4 regions of the Shewanella maritima genome follow, and region 2 is predicted to be linked to each of the others. Evidence: predicted binding sites of a transcription regulator. Region 2 holds the regulator's gene; each other region holds the start of a gene.
What was found. Region 2 encodes sigma-54, which starts transcription at its own class of promoters, with help from an activator protein. Its sites were predicted from a motif close to GTTGGCACGNNNNTNGNNT; they were not measured.
Positions count from the first base shown of each region.

Region 1: the regulator sigma-54 is predicted to act here: its motif matches at 1,877-1,895, upstream of nirB (nitrite reductase large subunit NirB).
Region 3: the regulator sigma-54 is predicted to act here: its motif matches at 1,144-1,162, upstream of EXU30_RS00775 (nitrate reductase).
Region 4: the regulator sigma-54 is predicted to act here: its motif matches at 1,376-1,394, upstream of fliE (flagellar hook-basal body complex protein FliE).

Region 1 is NZ_CP036200.1:147,335-150,541, reverse strand. It holds gene EXU30_RS00765 (glycosyl transferase) at 61-1,380, shown strand; gene nirB (nitrite reductase large subunit NirB) at 2,017-3,207, shown strand, end outside.
Region 2 is NZ_CP036200.1:1,595,098-1,598,304, reverse strand. It holds gene ptsN (PTS IIA-like nitrogen regulatory protein PtsN) at 1-317, opposite strand, end outside; gene hpf (ribosome hibernation promoting factor) at 320-607, opposite strand; gene EXU30_RS06915 (RNA polymerase factor sigma-54) at 631-2,121, opposite strand; gene lptB (LPS export ABC transporter ATP-binding protein) at 2,267-3,001, opposite strand; gene lptA (lipopolysaccharide transport periplasmic protein LptA) at 3,010-3,207, opposite strand, start outside.
Region 3 is NZ_CP036200.1:153,114-156,320, forward strand. It holds gene EXU30_RS00775 (nitrate reductase) at 1-1,102, opposite strand, end outside; gene EXU30_RS00780 (cytochrome c3 family protein) at 1,363-1,713, opposite strand; gene htpX (protease HtpX) at 1,954-2,817, opposite strand; gene pepE (dipeptidase PepE) at 3,089-3,207, shown strand, end outside.
Region 4 is NZ_CP036200.1:655,920-659,126, forward strand. It holds gene fliF (flagellar basal-body MS-ring/collar protein FliF) at 1-891, opposite strand, end outside; gene fliE (flagellar hook-basal body complex protein FliE) at 982-1,323, opposite strand; gene EXU30_RS02840 (sigma-54-dependent transcriptional regulator) at 1,533-2,882, opposite strand; gene EXU30_RS02845 (sensor histidine kinase) at 2,875-3,207, opposite strand, start outside.

The sequences.
Region 1 (3,207 bases), 1.4 Mb from region 2:
ACCTTAATTAGATTGTACTCAGTCTCGCGCTTAATGTTCTTAAACTTGGAGTTAGCCTTAGTGATAAATACTGAAGCTGCACATACATCAAATCTTATAGATATTAAAAATCAGCTAGCAACAGTTGATTTTAAGCAATTGATCAAGGCGTTAGGCAAGGGCGTAAAAGGATCACGTAATTTAACCTTAGTCGAGTCGCAGCAGCTATTTGCTGGCTTTGCTTGCGGTTTAGTGTCGCAAGTGCAAATGGCCAGTGCGATGATGTTAATGCGCGTTCGCGGTGAGAGCGCTGAAGAAATTGCTGGTGCTGCAATGGCGCTCAAGCAATTGGTTTCACCTAGCTGGCAACAACTCAAGGTGGACATTGATTGGCCTGTTTATGCAGGCAAGCGAGAGCAATTACCCTGGTTGTTGCTCGCTGCAAAGCTGCTGGCTCAGCAAGGGCACAGGGTTTTGCTTCATGGCGATAGTTTATCCTTGGCTCATCGCCGCCACGTAGCCTGCAGTGTTAATGCGCTGGACATTAAAGCGGCTACCACAGCGGAAAAAGCACAATCTGCACTTACATCCGATAACATTGTCTATGTGGAAGCCCACGATATGTTACCTGTGCTTGATGATTGCCGAGCTTTGCATCAAGAGCTAGGTTTGCGCAGTTTAATTCAAATGGCGGTTCGTTGTGTGAACCCGACTAATGCAAGGCTGTCGCTGCGCAGTTACTTTCATCCAGGTCTGGATAAGCAGCATTTAGCGATCGCAAAAATCATGGCGAATGCGCAGCCTTTATCAAGTAATGGCCATAACAATTATGATCTGCTGGTCGCAACCTTTAAAGGGCTTCAAGGTGAAACCGAGATTAACCCGCGTGTGTCAACTAAGGTTAGTTGGCTAAATACTCAAGGTTGTTCGAATCAGTCACATTACCAAAAAGGTGTGATTAATGTTGGCACTCGTTTAGAAGCGTTTTTCGGTGCCAAAACAGGTCAGGCAGATCTCGATAGTGCTGAGCTTATGCATATTTGGCAACATGGTGAATTATCTGGATCAGCTAGCAAGCTTGAAAACGCGACTGAGATTTTTGAACAAGCGATGAGCAGTGTCGAGTCTAGCCTAGCACTGGTAATTAAACTGCTCGAATTAACTCAAACCGTGAAAGCCAACAATCCTACGATTACTAATTGTAGTGAGATTGAGTTAAGTACTGATGATTACGTCTATGTTCAAACGCTATGGCAACAACGGTATCAGCAAAAATGTAAAGCTAAACTGCAAGTTGCTCAGATGTACTCGCTTAGATGCACTTGCTTAGAAAGTATGAGTATTAAACCAGCGCGCAACGCTAGACCTCAATATCAAAGTTTAATAAACGTCTTATTATAAATTGGGTTGCGCTACCTTGACCTTCATCCCTAAATTAGGCTGATAGCTTATGGGCTGTATTAGTACTTGTAGACTTAATTTGTAAAGTACAGCTCTGTAGCATCACAGCTTCTCACCAAGCATATCTTTAACTCTTTAGTATTTACTGTTTTCAGCGATTACTCATTGCCTATTTTGACTATTTGCATGAACCGAGTCATCGCTTATTCCATCCTATCTAATTTCGCCTCTAATGAATATTTATTGTTACTCATCTCTGTTACACCCAACTATTCCTGTGGGGGGAAACTAAGGAGCAAATGCTTTGAATACGCCCCAAGCTACCCCTAAAGTGGTAGTTGCATTTGATTTTTATAGATATAAAACAGTTGGTTACGTGTTTTTGTTGTCGCATTCATTTGGTGCAGTTGCTCTCAATCGGAGCATTCTTTAATGCCTGGAAAATTGAATGTTTTGTTTTAACCTTTATTTAACAAGTGTTTAGTTGAACGTGCGCCTTGGCATGGTCGCTGCAAAGTCACAGCAGGATAGTTCAATAAAAGCACGGCGATAGTGAATAGCTATTCATTTGCTGGCCGGGCTAAAAATTAATTTGAACATAAATCGTGTGTGTAGTGGGGACAGAAGGAGCCGGAAATGGCAGACATAAAACCTAAGTTAGTCGTGATAGGTAATGGTATGGTTGGCCATCACTTTATCGAGCAAATTTGTTCGTTAAAGTTGCAGCAGAGCTTTGAGATACATGTATTTGGTGAAGAGCCTCGACCAGCGTACGACCGCGTACAATTATCTAAGTACTTTGAAACAAATAGTGCTGACCCATTGATGTTGGCAAGTATTGATGACTATCAAAGTCAGGATATCAATCTGCATTTAAATGCCAAAGTCACTGGCATAGATACCGAGTCTAAAACACTTACAACAGAGTCGGGCGAGTGCTTTTGCTATGACAAGTTAGTGTTAGCCACAGGCTCATTTCCTTTTGTCCCGCCAATTAACGGTAACGAACGTGAGCAGTGTTTAGTATACCGAACCATTGAAGACTTAGAGGCGATTACTGCCGCAGCGAATAAGTCTAAAGTCGGGGTTGTTGTTGGTGGTGGTCTACTCGGGCTTGAAGCTGCTAACGCTCTAAAGCAGTTAGGGGTTAAAACCCATGTGGTGGAGTTTGCACCTCAATTAATGCCAGTACAATTGAATGACAAAGCAGGTGAGCTGCTATGTAGCAAGATTGAAGATCTGGGTGTAAGCGTGCATACCTCTAAAGCTACCACAGCGATTATAGACGGCGAAACCGCGCTGCACCGAATGACTTTCAATGATGATACTTATCTTGAAACTGACATGATCGTGTTCTCAGCCGGTATTCGACCTCAAGATAGCCTTGCTCGCAGCTCAGGGATCGCGATTGGTGAGCGTGGCGGTGTCGAAATTAACGATGACTGTTTAACCTCGGCTAAAGATGTGTACGCGATTGGCGAGTGCGCATTGTGGCAAGGGCGCATATTTGGACTTGTAGCACCTGGTTATCAAATGGCTCGTGTCGTAGCATCACATATTGCGGCGGGCACCGATAGCGCGGCTCAAACTCAACAGTTTAAAGGCGCCGACATGAGCACCAAACTTAAATTGTTAGGTGTTGATGTCGCTGCCATTGGTGAAAGTCGCGGTTTTGATAATGCCCAATATGTTGAGCTTTCAGACAATCAAGCTGGCATTTATAAAAAGCTTTGGTTAGATGAGTCAGGCACGCTACTCAAAGGTGCAGTGCTAATTGGTGATAATGCTGATTACAACAAACTGTTAGATCTGTATTTGTCTCAAGAT
Region 2 (3,207 bases):
GACGGTACAATAAGCGCAAATAGTAAATCGACAGGTTTATCATCGATGGCATCGAAGTCAATCGCCTCATCGCACTTGATAAATACGGCGATAGGCTGTTCGATACTGTCTAAACGGCCGTGGGGAATTGCGATGCCATTACCTATACCTGTACTACCTTTTTTTTCTCGAGCGACAAGACTTTCGAAAATTTCTTGTGCTGAAAGGTCTGAGTATTGCTCTGCTGCGATTTCGCTGATGAGTTGCAATACCTTTTTTTTACTGCCCGGAGTGGCACAGGCAGTGCACTCCGGCTGCAGGATGGTACGAATTTCCATCATTAATGCTTGGTTAGCTTCTCTTTATGTTTGATTACCTGGCGGTCAAGTTTGCTGATCAAAGAGTCGATTGCAGCATACATGTCGCTGTGTTCAGAAGTGGCGAAGACTTCTCCTCCACTAAGGCTGACTTTAGCCTCAGCCTTTTGTACTTGTTTGTCGACATTTAGGATAACGTGCACATTGTTGATTTGCTCAAAATGACGCTCTAGTTTGGCAAATTTACTGTCAACATACTCTCTAAGTGAGTCAGTTAATTCAATGTGGTGCCCCGTTAGGTTTATTTGCATATATCGTCCTCCTTTGATTGAGCTTATAAGCTCTTACGTTGGTTTGAGGGCGGGATAAGCATTGCTTCACGGTATTTCGCTATCGTACGACGAGCAACATTAATCCCTTGCTCCGCTAACAGTTGTGCCATTTTGCTATCGCTTAATGGCTTTTTCTGATTTTCAGCGGCGACCAGCTTTTTGATAAAGGCGCGAATAGCTGTAGATGAGCATTCGCCGCCGTCATCTGTGCTGACATGGCTTGAGAAAAAGTATTTGAGTTCAAATAGACCGCGTGGCGTATGCATGTACTTTTGTGTGGTAACCCTGGAAATAGTGGATTCATGCATCTCGACGGCCTCAGCAATATCGTTGAGTACCATTGGTTTCATGGCTTCTTCACCATATTCAAAGAAGCCTTGTTGGAACTGTACGATACAGTTGGCCACTTTTAACAGGGTGTCATTACGGCTTTCTAGACTCTTAATGAACCACTTAGCCTCTTGCAAATGACCGCGAATAAACTGGCTGTCAGCCTGGCTCTTGGTGCTACGAGCCATAGAAGCGTAATGCTGATTGACACCAATTTTTGGCATGTTGTCAGGGTTAAGCTCCACGACCCAGCGGCCATTTTTCTTTAATACTGAAACATCAGGTATGACATATTCATCATCACTAGGTGTGATTGCCGCTCCAGGCTTTGGATTCAATGATTGGATCAGGTGAATTGCTTCCCTAAGTTCATCTTCTTTAAGCTTGGTTTTACGCATAAGTAAACGAAAGTCACGGCCAGCAATCAGGTCGAGATAGTTGGCAATCAACATACGCGCATTGTCAATATGAGGCGTGTCATTAGGAAATTGCGCTAACTGTATAAGCAGGCACTCACTTAGATCGCGCGCAGCAACGCCAATGGGGTCAAAATGCTGAATACGTTTAAGTACTGCTTCAACCTCCTCTAGCTCAACCTCTTCATCGCCCATAGCGCTAAGGATATCTTCGGTGCTTTGGGTTAAATAGCCTGTATCGTCAATGGCATCGATAATGGCTGTGGCGATGGCTAAATCGGTATCAGAAAAAGGAGTGAGGTTTTTTTGCCATTCCAAATGCTCGTATAGACCTTCTGTGGTCTCGCCTTGAAATGGCATATCATCGTCGCGTGAGCCAGAGCTGGTTGCGCCAGTGCTGGCAACTGGTGAGGCTGTATAGACTTCATCCCAGGTGGTGTCCATTGGCAGCTCGTCAGGCATAGATTCTTTATTGAGCGAGTCTGCGAGATCAACGTTGGAAGTATCTGTTTCAGCAGACTTTTGGCTTGCTTCACTAAAATCGGTATCAGCTTGATCTTGTTTGTCTTTTGAGGCGTCTTTACCGTCGTAAAATTCTTCTACTTCAAGCAGTGGGTTAGAGTCTAATGCTTGTTGTATTTCTTGTTGTAGCTCCAATGAAGACAGCTGCAGTAGGCGAATTGCCTGTTGCAGTTGTGGGGTCATAGTCAGGTGTTGACCCATTTTGAGCTGTAGTGACGCTTTCATTTACCACTTATCCCTAGGTATCGTATAAGAGACACACATTAATGCTTGTAATTGGTTTCCTTAGGAGAGACTGGATTGGTACTCAGTCGAAGCTAATGCTGTCGCCGCCCATGTAGTTGAGCGAGCGAAACCAAATCATCAATAACTATAGCTTGAATTGTTCACCTAAGTATACTGCACGAACTTGCTGATCGCTCAAGATCTCATCTGGTGTCCCCTCGGCAATTAAGTTACCCTGGCTCACGATATAAGCATGCTCACAAACATCGAGGGTTTCACGCACATTATGGTCAGTGATCAGCACCCCTAGACCACGAGATTTGAGTTGCTGAATAATTTTCTTGATGTCGATTACCGAAATTGGGTCAACACCCGCAAATGGTTCATCGAGCAAGATAAATTTCGGGTTTGCAGCCAGTGCTCGGGCAATTTCTACTCGGCGACGTTCACCGCCTGATAATGCCATACCTTGGCTATCGCGAATGTGAGTGATATGGAATTCTTCGAGTAAATGTTCAAGTTCTTCAACACGTTGCTCTTTAGTTAGCTCTTTACGTGTTTGTAAAACTGCCATGATGTTGTCGTGTACAGTTAGTTTACGGAAGATGCTTGCTTCTTGGGGTAAGTAACCAATGCCTTTGCGCGCACGCAGATGCATTGGATCAGAAGTTAAATCATCTGCATCAATTAAAATGCGCCCGTGGTCACTTTTTACAAGTCCAACAACCATGTAAAAGGTGGTGGTTTTACCTGCACCATTTGGGCCCAGTAGACCAACAATTTGCCCAGTGGAAACCGATAAGCTTACGTCTTTCACTACTTGGCGGTTCTTATAGCTTTTAGCCAGGTTTTCAGCCGTTAAGGTGATTTGCTCTGTCATTACTTAGCCTACTGATTACCTTGTGTTGATGGCTCTTGCTGTTGTTCTATTCGCCTTTGCGGCTCAGGCTGCTGCTCGACAGGTGCTTGCTCTGACGGATCTTGGAAGTTCTCTGGCTGGATAATGGTAATCACTCGCTCATCGCCCTTACTTTGGGCTATGAGTTCTTGCTTATCAATGTTGTAGCGAATGATATCACCCGTTAC
Region 3 (3,207 bases), 1.4 Mb from region 2:
CAAGGCTGCGCTCTTTATCAGCGAACCCTAGATGGCAAGCCAGCTGCGTTGCTAAACCGCCAACTTCGCGCCCGCCCATGGCATTGGGTTGACCTGTAAGAGAGAAAAAACCACTGCCTGGTTTACCTACCTGACCTCTGGCTAAATGACAATTAATAATGGCATTGGTTGTGTCAGTCCCAAGGGTTGATTGATTCACCCCTTGACAACTCGCAGTAATAACTTGTTGGTGAGCAACAAATAACTGATAAAACGCTAATACTTGATCAGCACTTAACCCTGTTAATTTGGCAATATCAGCATCTTGATAGTCTGTAGCAATCTGCTGAATCGCTTGGTCAAAATGCTCAGTATGCGCTTGTATATAAGGGGCATCTATCAAATCATGTTTGGCTAGATAACTTAGTAAGCCATTGAACAAGTGATGGTCACAACCAGGTTTAATCGCTAGATGAACATCAGCCTGTTTTGCGGTTGCGCTTGCCATAGGATCAACAACGACAATTTTAGTCCCATTAGCACTGCGTGCAGCTAACATGCGCTGGAATAAAACAGGATGTGTCCACGCTGCATTTGAACCTACAAGCACTATAACCCTTGCTTGTTCAAAGTCTTGATAATTGCCGGAAACAACGTCTTCACCAAACGCTCGCTGATGAGCACTCACGGCTGATGACATACATAAGCGCGAGTTGGTATCCACGTTAGCCGTACCAATAAAGCCCTTAGCCAGTTTATTGGCGACATAATAGTCCTCTGTCAGTAACTGGCCAGATAAATAAAAGGCTACCGCTTGTGGTCCATGCTCGCTAATGACTTCATTAAAGCGTTGGCTAATGGTGTTTATCGCATCATTCCATGAAATGGACTTTCCGCTAGCATCTTGCGGATATAAAAGATTAGTTGGCTGCTCAATACTGGCGAGAAGATTTTCGCCTTTAGCACACAAACGCCCTAGGTTTGCTGGATGCTTAGCCATTCCTGTTAGCGATAAACTGTCAATTTGATGCGTCGCTAAAGGTAATGCTTGATCGAGATTTGATGACACTTCAACGCCACAACCTACCCCACAATATGCGCAGCTTGAATTGATACTGGTCATTTGATCCCTTTTTAGTTAATACATTACGCCGTACCAACTAAAAGCGAATCTTATGCCAAGCGGTTAAGTCATTGAATTATTGTGATTTAAGTAAAAAAAATTAGGAAAATTGAATTGCATGCGCAATTAAAGTGCACAAGATTGCACCAATCATGTTCATCCTAGACTGGCACATAAAAGCAATTGGAAAGAATGGTTATGAAAATTTGAAGCTGCTACGGCGCTAACTATACAGCTAGCGCCTTAATCAAACTCAATAGCTATTTACGACGACTTTTACTTTTGCGTTTATCTAAATGGCAGTCATCACAGCCAGGAATTTCACCTACATTGTTGTAATGTGGTGCGTGGCAGTCAGCGCACGAATACATATTCTTGTGCGGCCGGTGGTGCATACCTGACATTTTATCCAAGGTGCCGTGGCAAGCCCGGCATTGGTCAAACTCATAAAGGCCATCTGCTGATGGTTCACCATTTTCATGGCAACTTTCACAGCCATTTGAAGCTCGCTCAATATGAAAATCAACTAAGTTTTGCTCAGCCTGAACCGGGGCTAATGAACTAGCCGCAATTGCAGCAACGATTAACGACATCAAGAACTTTTTATGCACATCCAACTCCACACACTTGATACATCACCAACAGCTAGAGGTTATGTATTTATTATTCTAATTACTTGATTTAGTGCATAAGTTATCAGGTATTGGATTAACTTAATGTGCTTTAGGTCAAGTATCCAAATCACAAGCCAATAACAATCAACCAACTAAGATCTAACTGATAAGATCAAAAAAGGGGAAGCGATGCTTCCCCTTATGCTTGCAGCTTGCGCCTTTTAGTTACGTCACGTATTAGCTAGATTGTAAAGCCGCAATACGTTTTTCTAATGGCGGGTGGCTCATCATTAATTCTGCCATTGAACGCTTACCGTTAATACCAAACGCAGACATTTGGGCTGGCATTGCACCGGTTTCAGGGCCTTGGCGCAATCGCTCGAGCGCTGCGATCATTTTGTTCTTACCCGCTAATTTAGCAGCGCCAGCGTCCGCTTTGTACTCACGGATACGTGAGAAGTAAGCAACGATCATTGATGCCAAAATGCCAAATAGTATATCAAGTACAATTACAACACCCATGTAGGCAAACGTTCCTAACCCTTCGCCTTCTTCATCATTACTAGCGACAAAGTTGTTGATAATGCCAGCTACTACACGTGCCGCGAAAATCACAAAGGTATTTACCACACCTTGGATCAAGGTAAGCGTTACCATGTCGCCGTTAGCAACGTGGCTTACTTCGTGTGCTAGCACGCCTTCAATCTCATCTTGTGTCATGCCGTAAAGTAACCCGGTACTAACCGCAACCAATGAGTTATCTTTACTTGGGCCAGTTGCAAATGCATTCATCTCAGGAGATTGATAAATTGCAACTTCAGGCATTTTAATGCCCGCTTGTTCTGCTTGGCGAGCAACGGTTTCGACTAACCAACGTTCAGTATTGTCACGAGGTTGAGTGATAACTTCACAGCCCATCGTCTTCTTAGCCATCCACTTTGAAATCGCTAAGCTAATAAATGCGCCGCCAAAACCGAAGATAGCAGCAAATACTAATAAGCCACCCATAGTTGAGGTATTCACCCCAAGAATAGACATCACAATTGATGCTACTACTAAAATCGCCATGTTAGTGGCAATCAATAAAAAGACGCGTTTCATCGCAGCTCCTGTTTGACTTAAGTCAATTGAAAGGTTGTTTCAGACATAATATGTCCGTAAAAAAGAAATTCAAGGGTGAAATGATTAAAAAAGCTTTACCTAATACTGGATGGCTAAATTTTGAAAGATTTGACTAAGTTTACCTATTAATTATTAAGTTTCTCTTAATAGTACTAAGCAGCTAATCGCAATAAGCGTATAGAGTTACCCATAGCGTTTTTGCTACACTGCATCAAACAAAATACTAAACAACGACTTAAAGGAAGTAATCATGTCTGTTACTGCGCTAATGCTAAGTGCCTCCCGCGTTGGTGATACCCCTTACCTAGCCCACACCATTGAGTTTATTAAGCCACTTTGTAAACCAGGACAAAGCTGGTTGTTCATTCC
Region 4 (3,207 bases), 940 kb from region 2:
CATTTCACTACGAACAGCAGGTAAGTCAGGAGAAAAACGCTTTGCAGTTTGCTCAACCGCCGTAAAATCCATATTCACGTCAACTTGAGAGGTAAAGTTCTCCGGACCAAGGATTGGCATCAAGATTGAGTCAATCTTCTTACGGTATTCTGCTTCTTTTTGTTGGACTAGCTCTAGTTCTCGGCGGGCACGAGCTGATGTACCTTCTTGACTACCTGAATTAAGTAAGCGGCCATTTGAATCAGTAACGGTAACACGTGATGGCTCTAACCCTTGCACGGCAGAAGCCACAATATCAACGACACTATCGACTTCCTCCTGACCTAACCCGCCGCGGCGTACGTTCACAACTACCGTTGCACTAGGTTTAGATGCATTGCGGGCAAATACGTTTTCTTTAGGTAAGGCCAAAATAACTTTGGCGCGGCTGATGCTGTTTAACTCTTCAATAGCGCGAGCAAGATTAAGCTCCTGACTGTGCTTGAGGCGCGCTTGCTCCATGCGCTGACTCACGCCAAATCCGCTGTCTTTACTTAGGTAATCATCAGCGGGCGCTGCACTATCAACTCCGGCGCGGCTAAGCAGCAATTTTACGTCCTGGTATTTATTCTCAGGAATGCTTAACACATCAACATTGATTTTGTATGGGATTTGGTTCTTATCCAGCACATCAAGTACCTGGATCATTTGATCCGTTTCCATCTTACCTAACGGGCGATACTCTGGCTCTTGCGCCCAGATCATAATAATCACAGCAACAGCTAAGCAGATAGCAAGGCCCAGGATCATGATCACCTGGCGCATCATATCTACGCCACCCAGGCTGCTAAGTAAGCCTGGTTTGTTCTCTTGTTGGATACCTGTATCTACTGTGGTATCCGTTCCAACCATCACATCTGTGCTCACGATAATTACCTATTTAATCTAAATAACTGTCAATCACTGTCTGCCAACACCAACTAAGAAAGTCACTAAATGTGGCTATACTGGCATGCTCATAATTTCTTTATATGCTTCTACTAACTTGTTGCGAACCTGCACGGTTGCTTCAAAAGCTACACCGGCTTTCTCACGCGCAATTACCGTGTCTGATAACGTCACAGTTGTATCACCCATATCAAGGCGCGTTGCCAAGTTTGCCGAGTTCTTTTGCAGCCCACTTACATTGCCAACTGCATCTGACAACAGCTGACCAAAATCAGCTCCCGATGTGTTGTTTACCTGCTGAGTTAATCCAGGACGAATGTTGGTGTCAATTGAAGGAGCAATTTCACCACGTAGTGATTGCATTTCTTGTAGTAGTGGGTTGTTGCTGATCTGCATGTTTAACTCCTTCGTCGATTAATTGACGGCATTCTCAATCTATATAGAGTTAAAGCAATTAGGATGCCAACAGAATAACTGTTGAACTTTTTAGGGAAGTGATTGTTGATTAATTCAGCAAGTGTTGCTGTTTCTTGTGAGGTTTAGCTACACAAAGAGAATAGCCTGCTGCTGATAACAGCATACAGGCTACACTTATTCATATGCACTTAGGCAGGGATCTGAATACCCATATCGCGCATTTTTGCCATCTTGTACCTTAGTGTTCTGGCACTGATCCCAAGCTTTTCAGCAACTTGTTTACGGCTACCATTGCACTGATTCAAGGTCTCAAGAATAATCACGTGCTCTTGCGCTTTAAGCTCACTACCTAGCGCTTCCACTTGTGGCGCACTAGTCACTTCTGCTGCGGGTTCAACCGCAGCTGGCACGTCAGCGCTATCGAGAATAATGTCGTTAGCACTGATTTCATCACCGACTCGTAAAATCAAGGCGCGCTGCACCACGTTATCTAGCTCTCGCACATTCCCCGGCCAGCGATGAGTCAGTAACCGCCGCGTGGCGGCTTCATCAAGTGTTGGCACAGGTGTGATTGCCAAGCGCTCAGCATGTTTAGCCAGTAAGTGATTAGCAAGTGGAATAATATCCGCGGGGCGCTGGTTTAACGCTGGCCAAGTCAGAGGAAATACATTGATGCGGTAGTACAAATCTTCCCTAAACTCACCTGAAGTTGCCATGGCTTTCAAGTCTCGGTTTGAAGTTGCCAGTACGCGCACATCAAGCTTGATGGTCTTACGTCCGCCTAAACGCTCTACTTCCCGCTCTTGCAAAACTCGGAGCAGTTTTGCTTGTAGACCCAATTCCATCTCAGAGATTTCATCAAGCAGTAAAGTTCCGCCATGGGCTTGCTCGAATTTACCAGGACAGGCTTGATAAGCACCGGTAAAAGCGCCCTTCTCGTAGCCAAACAACGTCGCCTCTAGCATGTTTTCAGGAATAGCCGCACAGTTAATAGCTACAAACGGCGCTTCATGGCGTGGGCTGTTGTCGTGAATATAACGCGCCATCACCTCTTTACCCGAACCACTAGGCCCCATGATCATCACTGACGCATCTGAGCTAGCAACACGTTTAGCTAAATTCAGCAATGCCAAAGATTTATCATCTGCCGCTACCGGTTGCCCAGAGTTGTCATTAAGGGGTAAGTAGCGTGACACCTGATTCAGTAATACTTCAGGTGCAAAAGGCTTGGCGAGGTAATCTACCGCACCTTGCTTAATCGCTTCTACCGCGCTGTCAATGGTGGCAAATGCGGTCATCAACAACATAGGCGTTTTAGGGTGATGTTGCTGTAAATAATTCAGCAAACCTAAACCACCAATACCTGGCATTTGTACGTCGCTTATCACCATATCAAAGGTATTTTGCTTTAGCGCCATAATCGCATCTTCAGCACTAGCAACATTAACGCACTCATATTGAGCGAGCATTAGGGTATCAAGTAATGCCTCACGTAAAGATGCATCATCTTCAACTAACAGTAATTTCGCTTCAGGCATCTTGTCCTCCTTGACGAGCATTTTGCTTATTAAAGGTTAGTCGGAAATGACAGCCCTCGCCCGGTTTGCTTTTAAGTTGAATATCACCTTGATGATTACGCACTACTGATTGCACCACGGCTAAGCCGAGGCCTGTACCTTGTGACTTTGTGGTGAAGAAAGGCTCTAAAATTTGCTTAGCGTTGGCACTGTCGAGACCCTTGCCATTGTCAATCACATCAATAAACACTTGCTGCTGATCTTCACTCGCAACAATTTTGACTAAGTTAGCACCGGCTTCCAGCGCATTAATGATTAGATTGTTAAATGCTGAGCTTAGGGCGCT